DNA from 3 places in the Pantoea sp. X-Soil-MYKO-1289 genome. Region 2 is predicted to be linked to each of the others. Evidence: predicted binding sites of a transcription regulator. Region 2 holds the regulator's gene; each other region holds the start of a gene.
The links. Region 2 encodes Fur, which represses iron uptake genes when iron is present. Its sites were predicted from a motif close to ATAATAATGAGAACNACTATCAA; they were not measured.
Positions count from the first base shown of each region.

Region 1: a site for Fur is predicted at 2,263-2,285, ahead of AC6I7Z_RS20280 (TonB-dependent siderophore receptor). Genes of this name have one in related genera too.
Region 3: a site for Fur is predicted at 7,109-7,131, ahead of AC6I7Z_RS16760 (isochorismate synthase). Genes of this name have one in related genera too.

Region 1 covers NZ_AP036005.1:178,447-188,017, reverse strand. Annotated here, with positions in the region: gene AC6I7Z_RS20295 (amino acid ABC transporter ATP-binding protein) at 1-184, opposite strand, end outside; gene AC6I7Z_RS20290 (amino acid ABC transporter permease) at 177-1,103, opposite strand; gene AC6I7Z_RS20285 (ABC transporter substrate-binding protein) at 1,100-1,987, opposite strand; gene AC6I7Z_RS20280 (TonB-dependent siderophore receptor) at 2,375-4,516, shown strand; gene AC6I7Z_RS20275 (hypothetical protein) at 4,737-4,940, shown strand; gene AC6I7Z_RS20270 (mechanosensitive ion channel family protein) at 5,126-6,382, shown strand; gene AC6I7Z_RS20265 (con-10 family general stress protein) at 6,578-6,763, shown strand; gene AC6I7Z_RS20260 (hypothetical protein) at 7,107-7,364, shown strand; gene AC6I7Z_RS20255 (B3/B4 domain-containing protein) at 7,381-8,070, opposite strand; gene AC6I7Z_RS20250 (helix-turn-helix domain-containing protein) at 8,114-8,716, shown strand; gene AC6I7Z_RS20245 (dihydrodipicolinate synthase family protein) at 8,748-9,571, shown strand, end outside.
Region 2 covers NZ_AP036004.1:1,254,131-1,263,701, forward strand. Annotated here, with positions in the region: gene glnS (glutamine--tRNA ligase) at 1-941, shown strand, start outside; gene AC6I7Z_RS06005 (hypothetical protein) at 1,178-1,573, shown strand; gene fur (ferric iron uptake transcriptional regulator) at 1,634-2,077, opposite strand; gene fldA (flavodoxin FldA) at 2,432-2,962, opposite strand; gene ybfE (LexA regulated protein) at 3,097-3,372, opposite strand; gene ybfF (esterase) at 3,528-4,292, opposite strand; gene seqA (replication initiation negative regulator SeqA) at 4,543-5,094, shown strand; gene pgm (phosphoglucomutase (alpha-D-glucose-1,6-bisphosphate-dependent)) at 5,120-6,760, shown strand; gene kdpE (two-component system response regulator KdpE) at 6,968-7,642, opposite strand; gene AC6I7Z_RS06045 (YbfA family protein) at 7,876-8,076, shown strand; gene AC6I7Z_RS06050 (YbgA family protein) at 8,238-9,194, shown strand; gene phrB (deoxyribodipyrimidine photo-lyase) at 9,196-9,571, shown strand, end outside.
Region 3 covers NZ_AP036004.1:3,511,466-3,521,036, forward strand. Annotated here, with positions in the region: gene AC6I7Z_RS16730 (enterobactin synthase subunit F) at 1-1,691, shown strand, start outside; gene AC6I7Z_RS16735 (ATP-binding cassette domain-containing protein) at 1,851-2,663, opposite strand; gene fepG (iron-enterobactin ABC transporter permease) at 2,660-3,640, opposite strand; gene fepD (Fe(3+)-siderophore ABC transporter permease) at 3,637-4,626, opposite strand; gene entS (enterobactin transporter EntS) at 4,771-6,021, shown strand; gene fepB (Fe2+-enterobactin ABC transporter substrate-binding protein) at 6,016-6,981, opposite strand; gene AC6I7Z_RS16760 (isochorismate synthase) at 7,159-8,337, shown strand; gene AC6I7Z_RS16765 ((2,3-dihydroxybenzoyl)adenylate synthase) at 8,348-9,571, shown strand, end outside.

The sequences.
Region 1 (9,571 bases), on a different replicon from region 2:
GGATAGTGCCGCCATCCAGCTTTTCCAGATGGTTGATGCAGCGCAGCAGCGTCGATTTGCCCGAGCCGGACGGCCCAAGGATCACCGTCACCGAACCGGCCGGAATATCGAGATCGACCTCGTCGAGGACGGTGACGCCGGAAAAGCGTTTGGTCACGTTACGCAGGGCGATTGCCTCAGCCATGGGTGATACTCCTTTCGCTGCGCGTCGGGGTAAAGCCGTTGAGCAAACTGCGCCACAGGGTGCGCGACTGACCGCGCGCTACGCCGCGCGAGAAATAGCGTTCGACGTAGAACTGTCCGATCGACAGCACCGAAGTCATCAGCAGATACCAGAGCGTCGCCACCAGCAGCAGCGGGATCACCTCATAGGTGCGCTGATAGATGATCTGCGCGGAAAAGAGCACATCCTGCAGCGAGATCACCGACACCACCGCCGTGGTTTTTAGCTGGCCGATCACCTCATTGCCTGCCGGCGGCAGAATGGCGCGCATCGCCTGCGGCAGAATGGTGAAGCGGAAGATCTGCGCCGGGCGATAGCCGAGCGCGCGCGCCGCCTCAAGCTGCCCGTTGCCGACGCTCTGGATGCCGGCGCGCACGATCTCCGCCGCGTAGGCGGACTGGTGCATCACCAGCGCGATAACGGCGGCGCTGAACGGGCTGACCAGCGCGTTGGACTGGGCGCTCCACAGCTCGCCGACGCCCGGCAGCGACAGAGAGAGCGTGGGATAGAGCGCGGCGATGTTGTACCAGAGAAACAGCTGCACCAGCATCGGCACGCCGCGAAAGAACCAGGTGTAAGCCCAGCTTACCGCCACCAGCACCGGATTCGAGGAGAGGCGCATCAGCGCCAGCACCGTGCCGAAGGCGAACCCCAGCACCACCGAAATCGCCGTTAGCTGCAGGGTCATCAAAACGCCCTGCAGAATCGACGCTTCGGTAAAGTTGTCGGCGATAACGCCCCATTCGAAGCGTGGGTTATTGATCATCGAGTGGGCCATCGCCGCCACGCACAGCAGCACCAGCAGCGCGCTCAGCCAGCGGCCATAGTAGCGTTTGCCGACGATGCGCAGCTCGTCAGCGCGATGCGGTTCTGGATTCACTGGAAGATCTCCTGATTACGTTTCGCCTCTTTCACCGCGCCGAAGCCGATCTCCCAGCGATCGAGGATCTTCTGGTAGCTGCCATCTTTGATCAGCGAATTGAGCGCCGCCTGCACCGCAGGCTCCAGCGGTGAATCTTTCGGGAACGCCACGGAAACCGGCGCGTCGTTGACGCTGATCTCGCCGCTCATGGTCAGCGGCTTGATCAGTTTCACCTGCCAGGTCAGTCCTTCATAAGGCCCGAAGAACATCGGCACGCGCCCGCTGACCACCGCCTGTACGCCAGCCGGACGATCCGGGAAAACGGCGATTTTAATCGGCGGCTTGCCTGCGCTTTCGCAGGCTTTGCTCGCCTCTTCCAGACGGGTGATCTGCGTGGTGCCTGCCCCCGCGCCGACCTCTTTGCCGCAGACCGCGTCGAAGGTGGTGAACGGCGCGATGCTGGCGCTTTTTAGCGAGATAATGCCGAGTCGGCTGGCGTTGTAGTAGCCGACGAAATCGACCTGCTTCAGGCGCGCCTGGGTGGCGTTGATGTTGGAGAGCGCCACATCGTAGCGGCCGGTTTTCAGGCCGGGAATGATATTGTCGAAGCCGCCGGTGTCGCGCCACTGCACCGCGACGCCAAGCCGTTCGCCGACGGCGTTCATCACGTCGATTTCACGCCCGGCCAGGGTTTTATTGTCTTCTTTATAGAAGGTGGTCGGCGGCGTGTTGGGGTTTGTCCCGGCGACAATATAGCCGCGCTGCAGGATAGCGGCAGGCACCAGGCTTTTCAGCGCGGGATCCGCCTGCACATGCAGTGAACTGTCGGTCGGCACCGAGGTGTCGGCGGCCATCGCGCCCTGCGCGGCCAGAGCGAAAGCGATGTAGGTGACGCCTTGCATGAGTTTCACGGGGATCTTTCTCCTGATCAAATAAAATCCCTTGCGGGAAAAGTAGATAAGTATCTAAACGGCCAGACGGCTTTATTCTCAAGGAGGAGAGGCAGGCTTAACAAATGCGAAAAAACGCTAAGCATTGCCGAAACAGGCATTAGCGCGGCGTGCCTCTGAGGAAGTTCTGAACGGCTGACAAAACCCTGGCTCATTACGCGCGTAACGCGTCGCCCATTTTTTAACCCATTGTCCAGCAATGTAAATATGCTGACGCCAACTATACAATGAGAATCATTATCACTATCATGCGCATTTACTTACACTCGTTAACGTATCAGGGAGAAAGTTTAAGTGAATGTAACGGTAGATTTCAGAAAGCGCCCCTGCGCCCTGCTGATGGTCGGCATGCTGAGCGCCACCGGCGTCGGTGCGGAAGAGACGGAAAAGCTGGCTGACGACGAGACGATGCTGGTCACCGCCGAACAGATACTCAAGCAGCAGCCCGGCGTCTCCACCATTACCGCCAAAGATATTGAAAAAAGCCCGCCGGTGAACGATCTCTCCGACATCATCCGTAAAATGCCCGGCGTCAATCTGACCGGCAACGGCGCCAGCGGCAGCCGCGGCAACAATCGTCAGATCGATATTCGCGGCATGGGGCCGGAAAATACCCTGATTCTGATTGACGGCGTGCCGGTTTCCTCACGCAACGCGGTGCGCTACAGCTGGCGCGGCGAGCGCGATTCGCGCGGCGACAGCAACTGGGTGCCGCCGGAAATGGTGGAGCGTATCGAGGTGATCCGCGGCCCGGCGGCGGCGCGCTACGGCTCCGGCGCGGCGGGCGGCGTGGTGAATATTATTACCAAACGACCCACCAACGACTGGCACGGCTCCCTTTCGCTGTTTACCAACCAGCCCGAAGACAGCAAAGAGGGCGCCACCAAACGCGCCAACTTCAGCCTGAGCGGGCCGCTGGCGGGCGACGCGCTGACCATGCGCCTCTATGGCAACATCAATAAAACCGATGCCGACGCCTGGGACATTAATACCGCGCAGAACGGCTCCTATGCCGCGGGTCGCGAAGGCGTGCGTAATAAAGATATCAATGGCGTGCTCTCCTGGAAGATCACCCCAGAGCAGATCCTTGATTTCTCATACGGCTACAGCCGTCAGGGCAATATCTACGCCGGCGACACGCAAAACAGCAACGGCAATAACAGCGCCAACGGCCTGGTCGAGTCGCTGGTCGGCAGTGAAACCAACCGTCTTTACCGCCAGTCTTACGGCCTGGCGCACAACGGCATCTGGGACTGGGGCCTGTCGAAGCTGACGTTCAATTACGAAAAAACCAATAACACGCGCCTGCAGGAAGGCTCCGGCGGCAGCGTGGAGGGCATGATCAACAGCGATAAATTCGCCACCAGCCGACTGGAGAGCTACCGCGGCAACGCGGAGATTAACTTCCCGCTCGACTGGCTGCGCGACCAGACGGTAACGCTGGGCGCGGAGTGGAACCATGACAAGCTGAACGATCCCGCCTCGATGCAGGCCGCCAACCAGGCGGGCGTTAATATCGGCGGCGTCAGCGGCAACGCAGCGGATCGCAGCAGCAAGAACAGCGCGACCCTCAGCTCGCTCTACTTCGAGGATAATATCGCCGCGACCGACTCGACCGAGGTTATTCCCGGCATCCGCTTCGACTACCACAACAGCTTCGGCGCCAACTGGAGTCCGAGTCTGAACCTGTCGCAGGCTCTGGGAGACGACTTCACGCTTAAGGCGGGCATCGCCCGCGCCTTCAAAGCGCCGAACCTCTATCAGTCCACCGAAGGCTATCTGCTCTCGACACGCGGCAACGGCTGCCCGAAGGATATCGCGTCGGGCAGCTGTTATCTGCTGGGCAGCGACGATCTGGAGCCGGAAGTGAGCGTGAACAAAGAGCTGGGCATCGAGTACACTCATCAGGGCTACGTGGCGGGCATCACCTGGTTCCGCAACGATTATAAAAACAAGATCGTCTCTGGCCGCGAGCGCGTAGGCATCGCCTCTAACGGCTATAACATTCTGCGCTGGGAAAACGGCGGCAAAGCGGTGGTTGAAGGGCTGGAAGGCAACCTGACGGTGCCGCTGATCGCCGATACGCTGGAGTGGCGCAGCAACGCCACCTATATGCTGAAGTCGGAAGATAAAGAGACCGGCAATCCGCTGTCGATTATTCCCAAATACACCATCAACTCGCAGCTTGAGTGGCAGATGACGCGCGACCTTTCCGGCAATATCAACTGGACGATGTACGGCCGCCAGAAGCCGCGCGAGTTTTCCGAATCGCGGCTGGAGGTGAACAATCTGTCGCAGCGTGAGGTTGGCGCCTACTCGGTGTTGGGCCTGAATCTCAACTACGACCTGACAAAAAACCTGCGCGCCAACGCGGGCGTCAGCAACCTGCTCGATAAGCGCATCTATCGCGAGAACGCGGGCGCGTCGACCTATAACGAGCCAGGCCGCGCCTGGTACGCCGGGGTATCGTACAACTTCTGACCGGCTGCGCCGCCGCCGTTGCGCGACGGCGGCCAGCAGCAGAAAGATTGCTGATTTAACCTGATGTAAAGCGAGGCGCGTGGGGTTATGATGCTGCCGCTGCGGGTCATGCGTCGTCACACTCCGCCGCGCCTTGCGGGAAAAAGCAGACAGATGCGCAGGCGCGGGTTTCGACGCCAGGCTACGCTGAATAAACCCGTAATTCAGGAGAGTAAAGCCCGTGAAATTTGAAAATCAGGATGCGTTTAAACTGGCGGTGGCTTATATGGAGCGAAAAGAGAATGTCACCGGCATTACCGTTTACTTTAAATCCTTTATCGAGACCTACCAGAAATTCGATCGCTGGCTGAGCGCTGCCGATCCGGTGCAGGCTGTCGAAGAGGAGAAAAAAGCCGCTAAAGCCAATCCCGATTCTCTGCTCTGACGCCCCGCGCGGCGGGATAAGACGGTCGGCTTACTCAGTCTTAACCCGTCGTTCTGGCGCCCCTCGCCCGGCTTTGTCTGGGCGTTGTCCTCTTGCCGCTGTTCCTTAACGACGCATTCGTCGCTTATCATCCGCCTCTGTTTTATGCTTAACTTTCGCTCTACCTTTTTCAGTACGTGGTAAAAATGCACTATTTTAACGAATTAATGGGCTTTATTGAGGGGAACGTCGCGCTTTCCGCCACCTTCAATATTATTCTGCTGGTTCTCGCCGGTATGATTGCGCACCTTGTCTGCAAATTCTTCGTGGTCAAAGTGGTGCGCAAAGTCTTTTTCAGCACCCATAAAAGCGATGTGCCGCTGGATAAAGATGTCAGGATATCGGAAAAACTCTCCAACTTTATTCCGGTTATCACCGTCTATTATCTGCTGCAGTTTATGCCTGAACTGCCCGAACATCTGCAAATTGCCATTCGGACGCTGTGCGGCATTCTCTTCTTTATCTATCTGTCGCTCTTTTTTAATGAAGTGCTGGAGATCGTCAACAGCTCCTATTCGAAAAAATCGAAGCGTAAGAATCATTCGATCAAAGGCTATATTCAGGTCGGCAAAATTCTGGTGCATATTTTATCGGCGATTATGATCCTGGCGATTATGTCGAATAAATCGCCGGTGATTATTATTTCCAGCCTGGGTGCGGCGGCGGCGGTATTAATGCTGGTTTTTCAGCATACGCTGCTGTCGCTGGTGGCCAACATTCAGGTCTCCTCTAACGACGTGCTGCAGCTCGGCGACTGGATAGAGATGCCGGATAAAAATCTTAGCGGCGAAGTCACCGATATCGCCCTGCATACCATTACTATCCGCAACTGGGATAACACCATCTCGCGCATTCCCACTAAAAATTTCCTGACGGAAACCTACACCAACTGGCAGGCGATGTTTTCGTCGGGCGCGCGGCGCATTATGCGCAGCTTTTATCTCGATCTCGACTCCGTCACCTTTGTGAATCAGGAGATGCTGCAGTCGATGACCCAGCTGCGCGGCGTCAGCGAACCGCTTTCGGTGCTGCTCGACGGGCGCGACATTAGCGCCGTGGGCGATCGCTGGTTTATTGAAAACGGCATGACCAATCTCACCGTGTTCCGCCACTACCTGACCGCCTGGCTGGCGCAGCGCGACGACATTCGCAAGGATATGTATATCGTGGTGCGCGCGCTCAAACCCTCGCCGGACGGACTGCCGATCGAGGTCTACTGTTTTACCTCGTCGACGCTGTGGGCCGACTATGAAAATTCGCAGTCGGCGATTTTTGAATATATCTATGCGGTTGCCGGGCTTTTTTCGCTGCGCATCTATCAGCACCCTTCCGGCTCCGATTTCTGGCGTCTTTCGCGCGATCGCGCGCAGGCGTCAGAGGAAAACCGCTCGCCTTTCGCCTGACATAGCCAGTATGTTCAGACCGTCGCTGACCTTTTCTCTATGCCGCTGCGCGCAGCGGCATCTCTCTGATTAACGGCCAGAAAAATCAGCATCTTTTGCTGCGGCATTCGCTTGATTAAGCGGTGCGCCGGGCTACGCTTAATGCGTGACTAGCTAGTCCTTTTATCTTATGGAACATTGATAGGAGTTCTACCTATGACACAACAGAAATACAGAGGTGGCGCGGGTAATTTTGCTAACGATCCGGATCGTGCCAAAGAAGCGGGCAGCGCGGGAGGCAAAGCCAGCGGAGGCAATTTCAGGAACAATCCTGACAGAGCCAGGGAAGCCGGCCGGAAAGGAGGACAGAAGAGCCGTCGTCCGCCAGGTAATTCTGAGTAAGGTGCCTTTTGGAATGTTGTTCGCCATGGAATGGCGGTTTCCTTTCGCGCTTCTGACGCGCATAAAAAAGGCCGCCCGAAGGCGACCTGCCAGAATACGCGTGCCCCATCCGGCGCTTATCTCCGGCACTCGCAATGGCTTAGCTCTTGAAGGGGCTTAAGAATAGTCTCATAAAACCCGGTATGCGCTTTAACTTTTCTTGCTAACGAAATTATTAGCACGCTAATAAATCATCATCAGGCAAGCAGACCACTTCTTTCACGCCTCTCCCCCCTTTTATGGCTACACTAAGGTCATCGCTGGCGTTTTTGCCGCACAGCTCTCCCTGAACGAGGTCAAGCTTATGCCGTCCGGACAGTTCTATATACTCGATAAGCCTGAACTTTCTTTTAGCTGCAACTACCATCTCGACAGCGTTGCCGATCGCGCGTTTGAGTCGCGCATGCTGCTTGAGATCCAGAAAGAAAACCAGCCGGTTGAGGTCTTCGCGCCGCTCAGCATCGGTCAGGGTGTGGTGTTCGTTTCGCCCAGCGGCGAAGCGAAAAGCCTCTATTTGATCAGCGAAACCGATACTCACTTTATTTTTTCTTCGCGCGCCTGAGGGCGCAGTTCGGCGTTTATATCGGCCCTACCAGCGTCAATTCGCACGCTGAACCCGGCATGATGTTCTCCACTCCGTCGGTCAGCATCTGCCCGGCAGCGTAGAGCGCCTCAAGCGGCATTTGCGGCAGGCTTTCAAGAATAAACCACATTTTCTTATCCGTTACGCTCAGGCGGGTTCGGACTCCCTGCCGCCAGTTCCAGCGGCGGCAGGTAACCCCCCGATCATCACGCCAGATCACTTCGCCTGCCTCTGGCGTTTCAACGGCGGGCTGCCCATTTTTGAAGGTATCGAAGGTTTCCGTGCCGTCAGCGATCGCCAGCGCTGGCGTGCCGACGTAGGCGTCGAGGTTCTCTCCCCCGACCGGAATAGCGTAGCGCAGGCTAACCGCGTTATAGAGATCGACGACTGGATCGAGCGACGCCATGCCGCCGTCACGAATGACGCGTTTACGCAGCGCCTCTGCTGAGCATGGCGTGCGTTTAGGTTTCGCGCCAAAAGCTTGAAACACCTCGCTCCAGGCGTTGAGATGCGCATCCGCCCACTCCGGCTTGCCGGCAAGCACCGCTGCGCACGCTTCGCGCAGCGCCTCCGTGCCGAACTGCGGAGAGCGGACGGCGGCAACCTTCACCACAATGCTTAATGCGCGGAACCCTGGGGCGATATGACAGATATCTGAACTGATTGACGGCACCATTGAAGAGATCTCATAATCCAGTAATGACTAATTTATTGCATAATATCGACCGATGACCAAAAAAGTCAACATAACGACCGAGGCTGGCGCCGATGCAGCAGCGGTGAACGAGGCGATCTCTGCCCGGATCAAGCTGTACCGCAGCCAAAAAAAATTATCGCTGGACGAGCTGTCGCGCCGGGCTGGCGTCAGTAAAGGGATGCTGGTCGAGATCGAAGCCTGCAAGGCTAATCCCAGCATTGCGCTGCTTTGTCGGCTCGCGGCGGCGATGGGCGTCTCTGTCGCCGATATTGTTGACGTCGCCAGCGATCCCAAAGTGCATATTCTTCCGCCTGAACAGATCCCCCTGCTGTGGCAGGGAGAGCACGGCGGGAGCGCCAGATTGCTGGCGGGCACCAGTGGACCCAATATGGTTGAACTGTGGCGGTGGGAGCTTTATCCCGGTGACATATTCACCTCTCCAGGACATCCGCCGGAAACCACTGAGCTGCTGCATGTGACGGCCGGGACGCTGCTGTTAACGGTAAATGGCGACGCTTTTACCCTGGAGGCCGGCTATTCCGCTGTCGCCGCCACCGATACGGCGCATAGCTACGCCTGCGCCGGCGATGAGCCGCTCATTTTTACTATGACGGTGCATGAAAAAGCGCTCTGACGCGCCTGGACACAATAAACTGGAGCTTGCTATGTTTTCCGGACTGAGTGCTTTTCCCCTGACGCCCGTGACCGCCTCAGGTATTGATGAAAAAGGATTCGCCCGCATCCTTGCGCGGCTTACAGCGGCCAACGTCGACGCGATCTGCGCGCTGGGTTCGACGGGCAGCTACGCTTATCTGACGCGACAGCAAAGAGCGCGCGTCGCGACGCTGGCGGTTGAGCAGGCCGGGAAGATCCCGGTGATGATTGGTATCGGCGCCGTCAGCACCTCTGAAGTGCTGCATCTGGCCGATGACGCGCAGCGCGCAGGCGCCAGCGCGCTGCTTTTGCCGCCGGTAAGCTATCAAAAACTAAGCGAAGATGAGGTATTCAGCCTGTTTGAAACGGTGTCGCGCCACGTTTCGCTGCCCGTCTGTCTTTATGACAATCCCGCTACGACGCATTTTACATTCTCTTCCGACCTGTATCGGCGTATCGCCATGCTCCCTCACATAAGGTCAGTAAAAATTCCTGGCGTACCGGACGAGCCGGAACAGGCGCGCAGCCATATTCATCAGCTGCGCGCCCTGCTGCCTCAACACATCGCTATTGGCGTCAGCGTGGACGCTGTTGCCGGGACGGCGCTCAATGCGGGCTGCGATCTCTGGTATTCCGTCTGCGGCGGGCTGTTTCCGCAGACGGCGAAGGCGATTACCGTCGCCGCCGCCCAGGGCGATCGCGCGCGCGTCACCCAGCTCTCCGCGCGCCTGAGTCCGCTGTGGGCGCTCTACCGCAAGCACGGCGGGAGCATTCGCGTGATGGCGGCGGCGGCAGGCGTGCTGGGCGTGACCGATCCTGATTGCCTTCCGCGTCC
Region 2 (9,571 bases):
GGGTGCTGGATAACATCTCTATACCCGTGCATCCGCGCCAGTATGAGTTTTCGCGTCTTAACCTCGAATATGCGGTGATGTCGAAGCGCAAGCTGACGCAGCTGGTCAACGAAAACGTGGTGGAAGGCTGGGACGATCCGCGCATGCTGACCGTTTCGGGCCTGCGCCGTCGCGGCTACACCGCCGCCTCTATCCGCGAGTTCTGCCGCCGTATCGGCGTCACCAAACAGGATAACGTGGTGGAGATGGCGTCGCTGGAATCCTGCATTCGCGACGATCTGAACGAAAACGCGCCGCGCGCCATGGCGGTGCTCGATCCGCTGAAAGTGGTGATTGAGAACCTGCCGGCCGGCCATAACGAAATCATCACCATGCCAAATCATCCGAACAAGCCGGAGATGGGCACCCGCGACGTGCCGTTTGGCCGTGAGGTCTGGATCGATCGCGCTGACTTCCGTGAAGAGGCCAATAAGCAGTACAAACGTCTGGTGCTGGGCAAAGAGGTGCGTCTGCGCAACGCTTACGTGATCCGCGCCGAGCGTGTGGCAAAAGATGAAGAGGGGAATATCACCTGCATCTACTGCACCTGCGACGTCGATACCCTGAGCAAAGATCCGGCTGACGGCCGCAAGGTGAAGGGCGTGATCCACTGGGTCTCCGCAGACCACGCGCTGCCGGCGGAATTCCGCCTTTACGATCGCCTGTTCAGCGTGCCGAATCCTGGCGCGGAAGAGGATTTCCTGACCACCATCAATCCGAACTCGCTGGAAATTCGTCAGGGATTCGTCGAGCCAGGTTTGCAGAACGCCAGCCCGGAAGCGCCTTATCAGTTTGAGCGTGAAGGCTACTTCTGCGCCGACAGCCGCTATTCGCGTCCCAACCAGCTGGTGTTTAACCGCACCGTGGGCCTGCGCGACACCTGGGCAAAAATCGGCGATTAAATTTTTGCATTAACGGCATGATAAAATCACTACAGGGCGAGCAATCGCCCTTTTTTATAGCTGCAATCAGCCGCAAGGCAATTTTTTGTTCTGTAACAAACAATTACTACTTGTCGGACCAGTATGGGCGTTGTCTGAGTTAACGAAAATTAATCAATTTACAGATGTGAATTTCATTTTTTCAGGTAGGCTATTCGCTCTTTGAAGAGGCTATGCGGGCATAAAAAGGAAAAATGATGACGGCTCTTGGTCAGGAAGCAAAACACAGCGTGGTAGTTTTACATCAGTTAATCGAACGTATATTCAATCAGCCTTCAGGCGAAGACGATACCTTCGATCTGCTGCTTTCACACTTCCATCCCGATTTCCGCATGGTGACGCCGCAGGGGCGGCTACTCGATTTAAATCAAACCGAAGAGCTGTTTCGGCAGTTACAGGGGCGCCGCGAAGGCATGCGCATTGCCACCAGCGAGCACGCGGTGATCTCTCAGGGCAAAGATGAGGTCACTATTCAATATCGCGAGCTGCAGATGATGAACGGCAGCGATCAGGCGCGCATCTCGCTGGCGATCCTCGACTGCACGACCTCAATTCCCCGCTGGCGCTATCTGCACGAAACGCTGGTCGCCTGACGGCCATAAAAAAAGCCGGTACGCAGACCGGCTTTTAGCATTACTGCATAGCGCACATCTTTACTGATCGTGGAGCGTTTCGTCTTCGCGGCAATCGCCCAGCGAGCAGTGTCCGTAGAGATAGAGGCTATGGTTCGTCAGCTTGATGCCGTGACGGGTAGCAATATCTCGCTGGCGTGATTCGATCGATTCGTCGCTGAATTCGATGACTTTGCCGCAGTCGAGGCAGATCAGGTGATCGTGATGATGCTGCTGAGTCAGTTCGAAAACCGATTTCCCGCCTTCGAAGTTGTGACGCGTAACGATGCCCGCATCGTCAAACTGGTTCAGTACGCGATAAACGGTAGCCAGACCAATCTCTTCGCCCATATCAATCAGGCGTTTATACAGATCTTCCGCGCTGACGTGATGGCACTGAGGTTCCTGAAGCACTTCCAGAATTTTAAGTCTGGGCAGCGTGACTTTCAGGCCAGCCTTCTTTAATGCGGTATTGTTGTCAGTCATGCGGATATTGTCCTGTTACTTTGCTGGTTACTTGAGGCGCCTTGCCTTGAATGTCGTTCGGTGTCTATTCTCATTTGCGTCTCATTATAGAGGTGAAGTTTTGAAATGAAAACCGAGGGAAACGCCTGAAATCAACACGGGCTGTAAGAAGATGCGTAACGGCGCCGGGCGGAGAAATGCAGGAGGTTCGTTATCATCTCGCTAACTTCCTGACCTCGCGGAAGAAATAAGCAGATAACCGATGTGGGTATTGTACAGAATCAGAGATAAAAGTTAAAAAACTGTAGCTATTATTTCTATAGGAAAAACCTTTAACTCAATGTGAGCCAGCGCCCACATTGAGTATGTGGGTAATCAGGCTTCGATGATCGCCTGCAGCTGCAGCTCATCATAAATCTGCTTAACCCAGGCCTCGACGCGCTGGTTGGTCAGTTCCGGCTGACGATCTTCGTCAATCGCCAGGCCGAGGAAGTGCTTGTCGTCCGCCAGGCCTTTAGAGGCTTCGAAATGGTAGCCTTCGGTCGGCCAGTGGCCGACGATCACCGCGCCGTTCGGCTCGATAATGTCGCGAATGGTGCCCATCGCGTCGCAGAAATATTCCGCGTAGTCTTCCTGATCGCCGCAGCCGAACAGCGCCACCAGCTTGCCGTTGAAATCGATCTCCTCCAGCGTTGGGAAGAAGTCGTCCCAGTCGCACTGCGCTTCGCCGTAGTACCAGGTCGGAATGCCCAGCAGCAGGATATCGAACGCCTCGAGATCTTCTTTCGTGCTCTTGGCAATGTCGTGCACTTCCGCAACCTCTTTGCCCAGCTGTTTCTGGATCATTTTTGCAATGTTTTCGGTGTTGCCGGTATCGCTGCCAAAGAAGATGCCTACGATTGCCATGGGGTAAATAACCTCTTAAATCCTGATAATGAGTGCATGCGCAGAGCGCACAATTAAGCGAATGATAGCAGAGCGGGCAAAAGGGCGGAACTCGAAAAGCCGCTCCATTTGCTTCTGCGTGCGCTTTACGCTATTCAGCCCAGTTTGAGTTGCGCCAGCAGCATTTGTTCAATCAGTTCGCTGCGGCTGATATTGCGCTGCTCAGCCAGGGTGTTTAACGCATCCACGGCTTCGCTGGTCATTTTAAGTTCGACACGACGCAGCCCGCGCACTTTGTCACGTTTCAGTTGATTGCGCTTATTGATGCGCAGCTGTTCATCACGCGAGAGCGGACTGGTTTTCGGTCGACCGGGCCGACGCTCGTTTGCAAACAGATCCAGCGTGGTGCGGTCAGTGTGTTCTTTTGCCATGGGTTAGTAAAACTAGCGGCGCGAGCAGGCGCGTTTATCACGAAATGGGCCATTGCCGCGGCAAAAAAATGAGCAGCGGCAAAATTTAGCGCGCCATCATACTCCAGCCGAAGTGATGACGCCAATGCTAAACCGCGAACGGCAAGCTTTTGCTTTTAAAGCGCAAAAAAGCGGCGGACGCTGCGCAATACGGCATCAGGTTTCTCGGCGTGCACCCAGTGGCCGGCGCCGCTGATGACGTGCGCATGCGCGGCGGGAAACTGACGCAGCAGCGCGTCGCGATGCTGGTTGTCGAGATAGGGCGAGTCGCCGCCGCGTATAAAGAGCGCAGGATGCGGCCAGGGCGGCACCGCTTCCCAGCCAGATATTGTAGCGTAATTTTCCCATAGCGCCGGAACGTTGAAGCGCCACTCCCCATCCTGAAACGATTTGAGAATAAACTGGATAACGCCTTCTTCTTTAATATGCGTGCGCATCACCTGCGCGGCCTCGCTGCGCTGGCGCACGCCTGCGTCGCTAACGGCGCGGATGGCGGCGAAAATCTCATCGTGGCGTCGCGTCTGATAATCCACCGGCGCGATGTCGATCATCACCAGCCTTTCCAGGCGCTGCGGCGCCAGCGCGCTCATCGCCATGGCAATTTTTCCGCCCATCGAGTGGCCGATAACGGCGACGCGATCGATCTGGTGCGCGTCCAGGGTGTCGAGCATATCCTGCGCCATGGCGCGATAGCTCATCTCGTCGGCGCGCGGCGACAGGCCGTGGTTGCGCACATCCACCTGTATCAGCGGGCCTGCGTCTTTAAGGCCGCGCGCCAGCACGCCGAGGTTATCCAGACTGCCGAACAGGCCGTGAATAAGCAGGATGGGCAAGGAATCAGCGATTGATTGGTCAGTTTGCAGACGAGCATTTAAAATCATGGCAAAGTTCTTAAGATGGGGACCTTGGGTTAGGTTATCATGCTTTCACCTTTCCAGGCGCGACGACACGGCAGGCTTTAGGGCATATTCCGACTTTTGCCGTATGAGCGTGCGAAGGCTATCAGCCCGCCTGGATTTAACTTTATAATCCTTATGTTAGAACCCGCCCGCTCCGCGAACAACCGAGTGTTGCAACGGCGTTTTTCAGGCTGGCGTGGTTCTGTCACGAGTCGAAACCGTACGGAAAAAGATGAAAACGATTGAAGTTGACGAAGACCTCTACCGCTATATCGCCAGCCACACGCAACATATCGGCGAGAGCGCCTCTGACATTTTACGGCGGATGCTAAAATTTAATGCCGGTCAAAGCGCGCCTGCGGCAGCGGCGCCGTTAGCCGCTGGCGAGGCGGCGCAAAAAACGATCCAGCCGGTGCGCGCGGAAAACCGCCCGCAGGATCGCGTGCGCGCCGTGCGTGAGCTGCTGCTGTCCGACGAATATGCCGAACAGAAGAAAGCGGTCAATCGCTTTATGATGGTTCTCTCAACCCTCTATCGTCTTGATCCTTCGGCGTTTGCTGAAGCCACTGCCTCGCTGCAGGGCCGTACTCGCGTCTATTTTGCGGGCGACGAGCAAACGCTGTTGCAAAATGGCACCCATACGAAGCCGAAGCATGTCCCCGGCACGCCGTACTGGGTGATCACCAATACCAATACCGGCCGTAAATGCAGCATGGTGGAACACATCATGGTCTCAATGCAGTTCCCGCAGGAGCTGGCAGAGAAAGTTTGCGGCACCATTTAAACTGAAGCGTCAGGGAGAAGCGCCAATGGCCAGTCACCCCCGTGCCGGGCAACCCGCCCAGCAGAGCGATTTGATTAACGTTGCACAGTTAACATCACAGTATTATGTCCTGCAGCCCGACGTGGCGAATCCGGACCATGCGGTGAAATTCGGCACCTCCGGGCATCGCGGCAGCGCAGGACGCCAGAGCTTTAACGAGCACCATATTCTGGCGATCGCGCAGGCCATCGCGGAAGAGCGCAAGAAAAACGGCATTACCGGACCCTGCTATGTCGGTAAAGATACGCACGCGCTCTCTGAGCCGGCGATTCTGTCGGTGCTGGAAGTGCTGGCCGCCAACGGCGTAGACGTCATCGTGCAGCAGGACAACGGCTACACGCCGACGCCAGCTATCTCCAACGCTATCCTTGAGCACAACAAGCAGGGCGGCGCGCAGGCGGACGGCATCGTGATTACGCCGTCGCACAACCCGCCGGAAGATGGCGGCATCAAGTACAACCCGCCGAACGGCGGCCCGGCCGACACCAACGTCACCAAAGTGGTCGAGGATCGCGCCAACCAGCTGATTAAAGCGGGCCTGCAAGAGGTTAAACGTCTGCCGCTGGATCAGGCATGGGCAAGCGGCCGTATCGTCGAGAAAGATCTGATCCAGCCTTACGTAGAAGGGCTGGCGCAGGTGATCGACTTCGCTGCTATCCAGAAAGCGGGCCTGAAGCTGGGCGTCGATCCGCTGGGCGGCTCCGGCATGGAGTACTGGAAGCGCATCGCCGAGCACTACAACCTCGACCTGACCATCGTCAACGACGCCATCGACCAGACCTTCCGCTTTATGCATCTGGATAAAGACGGCGTGGTGCGCATGGACTGCTCTTCTGAATGCGCCATGGCGGGTCTGCTGGCCTATAAAGACAAGTTCGACCTGGCGTTCGGCAACGACCCGGACTATGACCGTCACGGCATCGTGACGCCGGCGGGCCTGATGAACCCGAACCACTATCTGGCCGTGGCCATCAACTACCTGTTCCAGCATCGTCCGCAGTGGGGCAAAGAGGTTGCCGTCGGCAAAACGCTGGTCTCCAGCGCGATGATTGACCGCGTGGTTAACGATATCGGCCGCAAGCTGGTGGAAGTGCCGGTAGGCTTTAAGTGGTTCGTTGACGGCCTGTTCGACGGCAGCTTCGGCTTTGGCGGCGAAGAGAGCGCGGGCGCCTCATTCCTGCGTTTCGACGGCTCCGCCTGGTCGACCGATAAAGACGGCATCATTCTCTGCCTGCTGGCGGCGGAAATCACCGCGGTTACCGGCAAAAACCCGCAGCAGCACTATGACGAGCTGGCTGCGCGCTTCGGCGCGCCGAGCTACAACCGTCTGCAGGCGCCTGCAACTTCTGCGCAGAAAGCGGCGCTGTCGAAGCTGTCGCCGGAGATGGTCAGCGCCGACACCCTGGCGGGCGATCCGATCACCGCGCGCCTGACGGCGGCGCCGGGCAACGGCGCCTCTATCGGCGGTCTGAAAGTGATGACGGAAAACGGCTGGTTCGCCGCGCGTCCGTCAGGCACCGAAGATGCCTACAAGATCTACTGCGAAAGCTTCCTGGGCGCCGAGCATCGCGCGCAGATTGAGAAAGAAGCGGTAGAGATCGTCAGCGAAGTGCTGAAAAACGCCTGATAATATTGAGCTGGCTGGTAAACCAGAGGGTTTTTCAGGCGGCTCAGTATTCAAAACGCGGATGGCATGGACCGAAGAGCAAAGCGTCCCGCGACAGGGAGGTCGCGGGCCGAGCGAGCATGGATGCGTAAAGCGACTTTGCGATCGGCCCATGCCATCCGCGTCTGCACAGTGACACATGCATCAAGCGCCCTCTGGGCGCTTTTTTTATGGCATAAAGCGGTAGCCGATGCCGGTTTCGGTCAGCAGATGCTTCGGCTGCGCCGGATCCGCCTCCAGCTTCTGGCGCAGATGCGCCATATAGATGCGCAGATAGTGGCTGTGCTCGACCGCATTCGGTCCCCAGACCTGGCTCAGTAGCTGGCGCTGCGTCAGCACCTTCCCGACATTGCTCAGCAGCACGCCCAGCAGGCGAAACTCAATCGGCGTCAGATGCACCTCGCCATCGGCGCGCACCACGCGGCGCGCGGCGAGATCGACGCTAACGTCGGCGAAACGGATCACCGGTTCCGGCTGCTGGCCGGGATGACGCCGCAGCGCCACGCGCACGCGCGCCAGCAGTTCGCCAATACCGAAGGGCTTGGTCAGATAGTCGTCTGCGCCGACGTCGAGCGCGTCGATCTTATCCTGCTCGTCCACGCGCGCCGACAGCACAATCACCGGCACGGCGCTCCACTGGCGCAGCTCGCGGATAAAGTCGCGTCCGTCGCCGTCCGGCAGGCCTAAATCGAGGATCACCAGATCGGGCTTGCGCGTCGCCGCCTCAATCAGCCCGCGCTGCAGCGTATCGGCGTCAAACACCTTCAGCGCTTCGCCTTCCAGCGCAAGACGCACAAAGCGCCGGATCTCTTTTTCATCTTCAACGATAAGTACGGTGGCCACGCAGCGGTGCTCCATGCCTGAAAACCTGGCGCTACTGTAGCAGCAAAATATCCGGCTGCGAATTGATCATAAGGCGATCAACCCTTTAACCATTTTGTAACTTACTTTCACTATTATCTGAAGGTGACGCTTAAAAAGGAAAAATAGTGGTCGGATGAGTAGTAAAATTACACAGAGAAGCGTAATATCTGAGCAAGATCACATTTCACTCACCGCTTTAAAGGAGGCCAACCATGTATCAAAAGTATCCCATGTATAAAATTCTGTTGCGTCGTGCGCTGGTTATCCTGCTGGGCGTGGCGGCGCTGCCGGTGATGCTGTTTCGCCAGGATCGGGCGCGCTTCTACAGCTATCTCCATCGCATGTGGTGCAAAACCAGCGCCAAGCCGGTCTGGCTGGCGCAGAGCGAAGCCGCAGGCGGCGTCTTCTGGTAATCCGTCCGCATTGCAAAACAGAGCCCGATTCCCCCATCGGGCTTTGTTGTTTCTGAAGCCCTGTCAAAGAGAAAAGCCTCTCCAGCCCTGGCTTGAGGCTGTTATTCATTCAATTTTCAGCTACACTTAAACCTCTACAAGATTTCGGAGGTTGTACAAGTATGAGCGTAAAAATTCCGTTGGGTATCAGTGCCTGCCTGCTGGGAGAGCAAGTCCGTTTTGACGGCGGTCATAAACGTCTGGCGTTTGCCGTCAACGAGCTTGCACCCTTTGTACGCTTTGAACCGATCTGCCCCGAAATGGCGATAGGCCTGCCGACGCCGCGTCCGGCGCTGCGGCTGGTGAAGCAGGGCGATGAAGAGATCCATCTCTGCTTCAGCAAAGAGGGCGGCGAAGAGCTGACCCAGCAGATGAACGACTGGTCTGCGCAGCGGGTTAAATCGCTGCATCACCTGTGCGGCTACATTCTGTGCGCCAAATCGCCCAGCTGCGGTATGGAGCGCGTGCGCGTCTATGAACCCGACACCAATAACAACCGTAAAGCGGGTATGGGACTGTTCGCCGAAAAGCTCAAGGCGGAGATGCCCTGGCTGCCGATGGAAGAGGATGGTCGGCTGCACGATCCGGCGCTGCGCGAAAACTTCGTCGGACGCATCTGCGCGCTGCACGAGTTTAACCAGATGTGGCAGCGCGGGCTTACGCGCGCGCAGCTTATCGCCTTCCACAGCCGCTACAAGCTGCTGATGCTGGCGCATTCGCAGGAGAAATACCGCGAGCTCGGCCCGTTCGTCGCCTCGATGAGCCAGTGGGATTCGCTGGAAGCCTTCGCCTTTGAATACCGTAACCGCATGATGGAACTGCTGTCGCAGCCCGCCTCGCGTCGCAACCACACCAACGTGCTGATGCATGCGCAGGGCTATTTCCGTCGTCAGCTCAGCTCCCCGCAGCGTCAGGAGCTGGCGGAACTGATCGATCGCTACCGCTGCGGCGTGCAGCCGCTGCTGGCGCCGATCACCATGCTTAAGCACTACATGTCGCAGTATCCGCATCCCTGGCTGACGCAGCAGCGCTACTTCGATCCCTACCCGGAGGCGCTGCGACTGCGCTACGGCCAGTAAGATGCGCACTCATTTAGTCTGGCTGCGTAACGACTTACGCGTGAACGATAACCTGGCGCTGAGCGCCGCCTGCCGCGATCCCGACGCAAAGGTGATCGCGCTGTTTATCGCCACGCCGCAGCAGTGGCGTCAGCACGATATGGCGCCAAAACAGGCGGCTTTTATCTACGACAGCCTGCTCGAACTGCAGCAGGCGCTGGCCGATCGCGGCATTACGCTGTTTACGCAGGCGTGCGACGATTTCGCCGCGTCGATCGATCTGCTGAGCGCCTTCTGCGAAAAGCACCGCGTCGATGCGTTGTTTTACAACTACCAGTATGAGCTGAACGAGCGCAAGCGCGACGCCGAGGCGGAAAAACGCCTCGATAAGGCGGGCG
Region 3 (9,571 bases), 2.3 Mb from region 2:
TGACTCAGACGCCGCTGCATAATCTCTACGGCCCGACCGAAGCGGCGGTAGACGTCAGCTACTACCCCGCCTTCGGCCCGGCGCTGGCGGCGGTGGAAGGCGCCAGCGTGCCGATCGGCTTCCCGGTCTGGAATACCGGCCTGCGCATCCTCGACGCGCGCCTGCAGCCGGTTCCGCCAGGCGTCGCGGGCGATCTCTATCTTACCGGCGCGCAGCTGGCGCACGGCTATCTCGATCGTCCCGATCTCACCGCCAGCCGTTTCGTCGCCGATCCTTTCGGCGACGGCACGCGCATGTACCGTACCGGCGACGTGGCGCGCTGGCTGGCGAACGGCGCGGTGGAATATCTGGGCCGCAGCGACGATCAGCTGAAGATCCGCGGCCAGCGTATCGAGCTGAACGAGATCGATCATGCGCTGGCGGCGCTGCCCGGCGTGCAGCAGGCGGTCACGCACGCGGTGGTGCTGGGCAACGCCGACGCGCAGCAGGGCGACGCGCGCCAGCTGGTGGGCTATGTGGTGGCAGACCGCGCCGTTGATGGCGAGGCGATGCGCGCCGCGCTGGCGCAGCAGCTGCCGGCGCATATGGTGCCGGTGGCGATCGTCGCGCTGGAGGCGCTGCCGCTCAGCAGCAACGGCAAGCTGGATCGCAAGGCCCTGCCGCTGCCGCAAAGCCGCGCGGGCGATGCTGGTCGCGCGCCGCTGCCGGGGCTGGAAACGCAGCTGGCGGAGGCGTTCGCCGCGCTGCTGGAACGCGACGCGGTTGGCGCGCAGGAGGATTTCTTTGCGCTGGGCGGCCATTCGCTGCTGGCGATGCGGCTGGCGGCGCAGCTGCGGCGCGCGCTGAAGCTGCCGGTTTCCGTCGGCCAGATTATGGTCGCCTCGACGGTTGAGAAGCTGGCGGCGCTGCTGAGCGATGCGCAGACGGCGCAAAATGCCGGTTTCGAGCCGGTGCTGCCGCTGCGGGTCGGCAGCGGGCCGACGCTGTTCTGTTTCCATCCGGCGTCAGGCTTCGCCTGGCAGTTCAGCATCCTGCAACGTTATCTGGACGCACGCTGGTTCATCGTCGGCATCCAGTCGCCCGACGCCAGCGGCCCGCTGAATCAGGCGGCGCATCTGGATGAGGTGTGCGACGCGCATCTCGCCACGCTGCGGCAGCAGCAGCCGCACGGCCCTTACTATTTCCTCGGCTATTCGCTGGGCGGCACGCTGGCGCAGGGCATCGCCGCGCGGCTGGAGGCGCTCGGCGAAGAGGTGGCGTTCCTCGGCCTGCTCGATACCTGGCCGCCAGAGACGCAAAACTGGGACGAGAAGCGCGGCGAGAACCAGCTCGATCCGGCAGTGCTGGAAGAGGTGAACCGCGAGCGCGAGCAGTTTGTCGCCGCGCAGCGTCAACAGGCGGGCGAAGGCATGGAGGCGATGTTCGACGCCATCGAGGCCAACTATGCCAGCTCGGTGCGGCTGCTGGCGACCGCGCGCAGCGCGCGCTTCAGCGGTCGCGCCACGCTGTTCCTCGCCACCGAGACGCAGCAGCCGGGTCAGGATGCGCGTCGCGCCTGGGCGCCTTATGTCGGCGAGCTGGAGGTGCGGCCGCTGGCGTGCGCCCACGTCGAGATTATCTCGCCGCGCATGTTCGAGCAGATCGGGCCGCAATTGCAGCAGCTGCTGATGGTATTTTCTAAAGGCAGCTGATTAGCTCGAAAAGCGGATGGTATGGCCCGAAGAGCAAAGCGTCCCGCGACAAGGATGTCGCGGGCCGAGCGAGCAGGGATGCGTAAAGCGACTTTGCGATCGGGCCATATCATCCGCTTTGGCACCTCTCTCCTAAACCATCCCTATTCAGTGCGGGTTTTAGCTAGCGTCTCCGTTGCGCCCGCGTCCCAGCGGCACAATCATCGGCGTATGCGCCACCGGATCCTCAACGATAACGCAGCGCAGCCCGTAGACCGCCTCAATCAATTCCGGCGTTACAATCTCCGACGGCCGCCCCTCGGCAACAATCTGGCCGCTGCGCATCGCGATAAGATGCGTGGCGTAGCGGCACGCCTGATTCAGATCGTGCAGCACCACCACCAGCGTGCGGCCATGCTGCTGATTGAGATCCTGCATCAGCTCCAGCAGTTCGATCTGATGAGTAATATCGAGCCAGGTGGTGGGTTCGTCCAGCAGCAGCAGCGGCGTCTGCTGCGCCAGCACCATGGCGATCCAGACGCGCTGACGCTGGCCGCCGGAAAGCTGATCCACCGGCTGTGCGGCGATATCCGCTACGCCGGTCGCCTGCATCGCCTGCTGCACCGCCGCCTCATCCTCGTCGCGCCAGCGGCCGAACAGCGGCTGATGCGGATAGCGGCCGCGCGCCACCAGTTCGCTGACGCTGATGCCGGAAGGCGCCTGCGAACTCTGCGGCAGCAGGCCGAGACGTCGCGCCACCTCTTTGGTGGAGAAGCGCGCAATCGCCTCGCCGTCGAGCAGCACCTGCCCCTTCAGCGGCGACGCCAGGCGGCTCAGCGCGCGCAGCAGCGTCGATTTGCCGCAGGCGTTGGGGCCGATGATCACCGTCAGTTCGCCATCCGGAATGGTTACCGACAGCCCCTCCGCCACCACTTTCTTTTCGTAGCCCAGCGTCAGCGCCTCGCCCCGCAGGCGCGCAATCCTCTCTGTCATTGGCGTCGCGCCTCCCTGACCAGTAGTGCAATCAAATAAAGCCCGCCAAGGCTGACGGTAATCACGCCGACCGGCAGCTGATACGGCAGAAAAAGATGCTGCGCCGCATAGTCCGCCGCCAGCAGCAGCAGCGCGCCGCACAGCGCCGCCAGCGGCAGCGCCCCTTTGATGCCGCCGCACAGGCGACGAGCGATCTGCGGCGCCAGCAGGGCGACGAACGAAATGGGGCCGGCCAGCGCGGTCGAGGCGGCGGTCAGCACCACGCCGAGCAGCATCAGCCACAGCCGGCTGCGCTCCACCGGTACGCCCAGCGCGCAGGCGGTGTCGTCGCCCATCTCCAGCAGGCGCATACGCCGCGCCAGCAGCGCGGTCAGCAGCAGCGCCGCCGCCAGCACGGCGACCGCCGGCGCGGTTTTCGCCCAGCTGATGCCGTTAAGCGATCCAGCGCTCCACAGCCCGGCGCTGAGCGCCGCCTCCAGCGAGGCGCTGATAATCAGCCAGCCGTTGAGCGCCATCAGCAGCGCGCGCACGCTGATGCCGACGATAATCAGCCGGAAGGTCTCTACCCCGTTGCGCCAGGCAAACAGATAAACCACGCCAGCGCTCAGCACGCCGCCCAGCAGCGCCGCCAGCGTCATCGCCTCGCTGTTTTGCTGAAACAGCACCAGCGCCACCAGCACGCCGCTATAGGCGCCGGTGTTGAAGCCGAGAATATCGGGGCTGCCGAGCGGGTTGCGCAGCAGCGACTGAAAAATCGCGCCGCTCACCCCAAGCGCCGCGCCGAGCAGCAGCGCCATCGCCACGCGCGGCAGCCGCCACTCCAGCACGATCAGCTGAACGTTGCGCGCCGCTTCGCCATTGAACAACTGCCAGAGCTGCGCGCCCGTCACCGGCAGCGCGCCGCGCGTAACGCCGAAAAAGGCCAGCAGCGCGCAGGCCGCCAGCAGCCAGATGGCGTGCATCATCGCCCGACTCATACCTGCCCTCTCCCCAGCTTGCGGCGCACCAGCACAATCAGCATCGGCGCGCCGAGCAGCGCGGTGACCACCGAGACGCGCAGTTCGCCCGGCACCATCAGGCGGCCCAGAATATCGGCGGCCAGCAGCAGACAGGGAGTGATCAGCAGCGTGCCGGGCAGCATCCAGCGGTGATCGTTGCCCCACAGCCAGCGGGCCAGATGCGGCGTCATCAGCCCGACAAAGGCGATGGGGCCGACGGCGGCCGTGGCGGCGCCGCTCAGCAGGGCGATGGCCAGCAGCCCCAGCAGTTGGGTACGCGCCACGCGCGTGCCGAGCGCCGTCGCCAGATCGCCGCCCATGCTCAGGGTATTGAGCGCGCGCGCCAGCAGCAGCGCGATCAGCGCGCCGACCGCCACCGCTGGCCAGGTAGCGCGCAGCACGGCAAAGCTGCGGATATCGAGCGAGCCGCTGTGCCAGAAGCGCAGATGGTCGTAAATATCGGGATTAAGGAGAGAAAGTCCGGAGGTCAACCCTTCCAGCACCGCGCCGAGCGCCACGCCCGCCAGGGTCAGGCGCACCGGATTGACGCGGCCGCCGCCGAGCGCGCCGGTCAGCGCCACCAGCAGCGACGCCAGCAGCGCGCCGACAAAGGCGAAGCCGAGCCAGTCGGCGGGCGAATCAGCGCCAGACAGGGCGATGCCCAGCACCACGGCGAAACCTGCGCCTGCGTTAACGCCAAGAATACCGGGATCGGCGAGCGGATTGCGCGTCAGGCTCTGCATCAGCGCGCCCGCCAGCCCGAGCGCGCAGCCCGCCAGCAGGCCGGCAAGCGTGCGCGGCAGTCGCGCCTCGCGCACGATAATACAGTCTGCGCTGCCGCAGCGGGTGGTCAGGGCAAGGTAAACATCATGAATGGCGATCGATTTAGCGCCGAGCATCAGGCTGAGCGCGATCAGGAGCAACAGCAGCATCCCTGAAGCGGCTATTGCGGAGAGTTGGCGCATAACGTTCCGAACCTTCACTGTTCACTGACGCAGCGAACGCGTCAATTTGATAATGATACTTGTTATCGTTATTACTCGTATTTTTGTATGTTACCATGATTCGCCTCGACCATCGCGAGGAAAACCGCAGCAAAAGGCGAAGCAATGAACAAACCCTCCCATCTCATCGACCTCAGCCTGTTGAAGACGCATTCCGCTTTTCGCGCCGTCTTTATCGCCCGTTTTATCTCTATCGTCGCGCTTGGCATGCTGGCGATTGCCGTGCCGGTGCAGATCCAGCAGCTGACCCGCTCGCCCGCGCTGGTCGGGCTGGCGGTGACCCTGGCGGGCGCGGGCATGTTCGTCGGACTGCTGACCGGCGGCGTGCTGGCGGATCGCTACGAGCGCAAACGGCTGATCCTGATCGCGCGGTCTACCTGCGGCCTCGGCTTCGTCGCGCTGGCGGTTAACGCCTCGCTGCCGACGCCATCGGTCAGCGCGGTCTTTTTGCTCGGCCTGTGGGACGGCTTCTTCGGCGCGATTGGCGTGACGGCGCTGCTGGCGGCGACGCCGGCGCTGGTGGGACGCGAAAACCTGATGCAGGCGGGCGCGATTACCATGCTGACGGTGCGCTTCGGCGCCATTCTCTCGCCCGCCGTCGGCGGTCTGGTGCTGGCGCACGGCGGCGCGGCGTGGAATTACGGCCTCGCCGCGCTCGGCACGCTGCTCACCGTGCTGACCCTGCTGCGGCTGCCCGTGATGCCGCCGCCACCGCAGCCGCGCGAGCATCCGCTGCGGGCGCTCGCCAGCGGCGTACAGTTCTTGTTTGCCGCGCCGCTGGTCGGCATGGCGGCGCTGATCGGCGCGCTGGTCACCCTGGCGAGCGCGGTGCGCGTGCTCTATCCGGCGCTGGCGCCGCACTGGCAGGTCAGCCTCGATGAGCTGGGCCTGATGTACGCCGCCGTGCCGCTCGGCGCGGCGCTGGGCGCGCTCACCAGCGGACGGCTGGCGCAGACGCCGCAGCCTGGCAAAGTGATGTTAGCCAGCGCCGTCGCCGCTTTCCTCGCGCTTGGCGCCTTCAGCCTGATGCCGCAGTTCGCCCTCGGGCTCGCCTGCCTGGCGGCGTTCGGCTACTTCAGCGCCGTTAACAGCCTGGTGCAGTACCAGCTGATTCAGTCGCTGACGCCCGATGCGCTGCTGGGACGCATCAACAGCCTGTGGACGGCGCAGAACGTCACCGGCGATGCGATCGGCGCGGCGATGATCGGCGCGCTGGGGTCATGGCTGCTGCCGCAGCAGGCCGCCGCGCTGTTCGGCTTCGGCGCGGCGCTGCTGGGCGGCGTGATGTGGATGCTGATGGCGAAGCTGCGACGCTATCAACCGCCAGCGCCGACGCTGGCGGAAGAGGCGTTATGATTTAACGAACAGCTGCTCCAGACGCGCCAGCAGATGGCTGGCGCTGTAGTAATCAAGACGGAAAGTGTCGGCGCCCAGCGCGTAAACCTGCTGCTGCTTCACCGCCGCGGTTTGCGCCAGGAACGGATTCTGCATCAGCTGTTTCGCGCCTTGCTCCTCCGCGGCGAACAGCAGGAAGCTGTTGCCGTTCAGGCCGCTGGCGACGTTCTCGCCGGAGAGCTGAATAATATCTTTGCGCTGGCCCATGCTGTGCGTCTGCTGTAGATCCGCAGGCGGCACGGCGAGCGTAAAGCCGAGCTGCTCCAGCAGCTTGCCCTGCGCTGATTCGCGCGTCCACAGGTTCACCGCGCGGCCGCCGCCGTTAAACACCATCGCGGAAACCGGCTGCGGCGGCAGCGTGATTTTCTGCTTCAGCGCCGCCTCTTGCGCATCGAACGCCTTTACGCGCGCCGCCGCCTCCGCCTCGTGGCCGGTCGCTTCACCGAGCAGCGTCACCAGCTGCTGCCAGCTTTTATCGTCATAGTTCACCACCAGCGTCGGCGCGATAGCCGAGAACTGATCCACCAGCTTAAGCGCGGAGTCGTTGCCGGTCGCGCTGACGATAATCAGATCCGGCGCCTCGGCGGCCACCGCTTCGGCGCTCGGTTCGCCGATATAGAGCCGCTTAAGATGTTTACGCTTTGCGACGTCGCTCCACTGACGGAAAAAGCCCTGCTCGTCCGCCAGACGGCTGCCCGGCGCGGTCGCCCCGCTGGCGATGACCGGCGCGTCGATCGCCAGCAGCGAGCCAGTCAGGGTGACGCTGGTGGAGACGATGCGCTGCGGCGCTTTTTCCAGCGTGACGCTGCCGCTGGCGCCTTGCAGCGTGCGCGGCCAGCCTTCCTCGGCATGCGCGTCAGAATTAGCCAGGACGGTGACGAAGGCCAGCGCCGCCACCGTGGTAAAAATCCGCTTAAACATAAGATTCAGCCCACCTTTTACTGAAAGACAACCTTCTGTCGCCCTTACGCATCACGCTGAGATCGCGCGCTCAATGCCGCGAATTTATTGACACTCCAGCCTAATCAACGTAGGTTACAGAACCACAATACAAATGATAATCATTATTAGTTATCTTATCATTTATAGGTGAAAATTATGGTGGAAACGTTGACGTTTGGAAATCCCCTGCTGGAGGATTTCTCCGCGCTGTGCCGGGGATTTATCTTCACATCCCCGTGGCGCAGTATCGCTACGCAAGGCTGCTACACCACGATCGCCACGCCGGCGACCGATGGCGACGCGCTGAACGGCGACTTTCAACAGCAGCTGCGACGCCACTTCGCATCCGCAAAAAAACAGGGCATCGCCCATCCGATCCTGGTCGGCGCCATCCCCTTCGACGTCACGCAGCCCGCCGCGCTGTTTATTCCGGAATCGCATCAGGTCTTTAACCGCGCCGATCTTCAGGCTGCGCTGCCCGCCGTTCAGGCGCCGCTGCCGCAGGTGCGCCGCCGCGCCGCTATGCCGGAGCACGATGTGTTTACCGCCATGGTGGCAGAGGCCGTGGCCGCTACGCAGCGCGGCGAGCTGGATAAAGTCGTGCTGTCGCGCCTGATGGATATCGTGACGGAGCAGCCGGTCGATATCGCCGCGCTGATGCAGCGCATCGTGGCGCAGAACCCAAACAGCTATCACTTTCATCTGCCGCTGCCGCAGGGCGGTTCGCTGGTCGGCGCCAGCCCGGAGCTGATGCTGCGCAAAGCGGGGCGTGATTTTAGCTCCTGCCCGCTGGCCGGCTCCGCGCGACGCGACGCCGACGCGCAGCGCGACAGGGCCGCGGGCGACGCCCTGATGCAATCGGCGAAAGATCGCCACGAGCACAAGCTGGTGACCGACGCGATGCGCGAGGTGCTGCAGCCGCGCAGCCGCCTGCTCTCGGTGCCCGCTACCCCTTCTCTGCTGACCACCGCCACGCTGTGGCATCTGGCGACGCAGATCGACGGCGAAGCGCTCGACGAGCAGGAGAACGCGCTGTCGCTCGCCTGTCTGCTGCATCCGACGCCGGCGCTGAGCGGCTTCCCGCACAGGCGCGCGCAGCAGCTGATCCAGACGCTGGAGCCGTTCGATCGCCGTCTGTTCGGCGGCATCGTCGGCTGGTGCGACGAGCAGGGCAACGGCGAATGGGTCGTCACTATCCGCTGCGGCACCGTGCATGGCGCGCGGGTGCGCCTGTTCGCCGGCGCGGGCATCGTGGCGGATTCGCAACCGGAATCAGAATGGCGCGAGACCGGTGTCAAACTCGACACCATGCTGCGCGCTTTTGGACTGCAATAAAGGAAATACCATGTCGATCCCTTACCATCGCTGGCCAGACGATCTGGCGGCACGCTACCGCGAGAAAGGCTACTGGCTGGATGTGCCGATGACCGATATCCTGGCGCGTCATGAAAACAGCGACGCCATCGCCGTTATTGAAGGCGATCTGCGGCTGAGCTACCGTCAGCTGGCGCAGCGCAGCGACAACCTCGCTGCCGCGCTACAGCGCCGCGGATTGAAAAACGGCGACACCGCGCTGGTGCAGCTCGGCAACGTCGCCGACTTCTACGTCACCGTTTTCGCCCTGTTCAAGCTGGGCGTCGCCTCGGTCTACGCGCTGTTCAGCCACCAGCGCACCGAGCTGCAGGCCTACGCCGCGCAGATCGAACCTGCGCTGCTGATCGCCGATCGCCGCCATGCATTGTTCGCCGACGACAGTTTTGTCGACGCGCTGCGCGCCGCGCAGCCGTCGCTGCGGCAGGCGATCCTGCGCAACGACAGCCAGCCGGAAAACAGCCTGGAAGCGCTGATGGCCGAAGGCGCGGGCGATTTCCAGCCGACGCCGACCGCCGCCGACGAAGTCGCCTTTTTCCAGCTCTCCGGCGGCAGCACCGGCACGCCGAAGCTGATTCCGCGCACCCACAACGACTACTACTACAGCATCCGCGCCAGCGACGAGATCTGCGCGGTCACCGCCGACACGCGTTATCTGATCGCCCTGCCCGCGCCGCATAACTTTGCGATGAGTTCCCCCGGCGCGCTCGGCGTCTTCTACGCGGGCGGCCAGGTGATTCTGGCCGAGGATCCCAGCGCGACCAACTGTTTCCCGCTGATCGAAAAGCACAAGGTTACCGACACCGGCCTGGTGCCGCCCGCCGTCAGCCTGTGGCTGCAGGCGATTCAGGAATGGGGCAGCAACCAGGCGCTGGCGTCGCTGCAGCGGATGCAGGTCGGCGGCGCCAAACTGGGCGAAACGCTGGCGGCACGCATTCAGAGCGAGATCGGCTGCCGGCTGCAGCAGGTGTTCGGCATGGCGGAAGGGCTGGTGAACTACACCCGGTTCGACGACGACGAGCGCACCATTCTCACGACTCAGGGCCGCCCGATTTCGCCGGATGATGAGGTCTGGGTAGCCGACGAGAACGGCGATCCGCTGCCGACCGGCGCCATCGGCCGCCTGATGACGCGCGGCCCCTATACCTTCCGCGGCTACTACAAAAGCCCGGAGCACAACGCCGCCAGCTTCGACGCC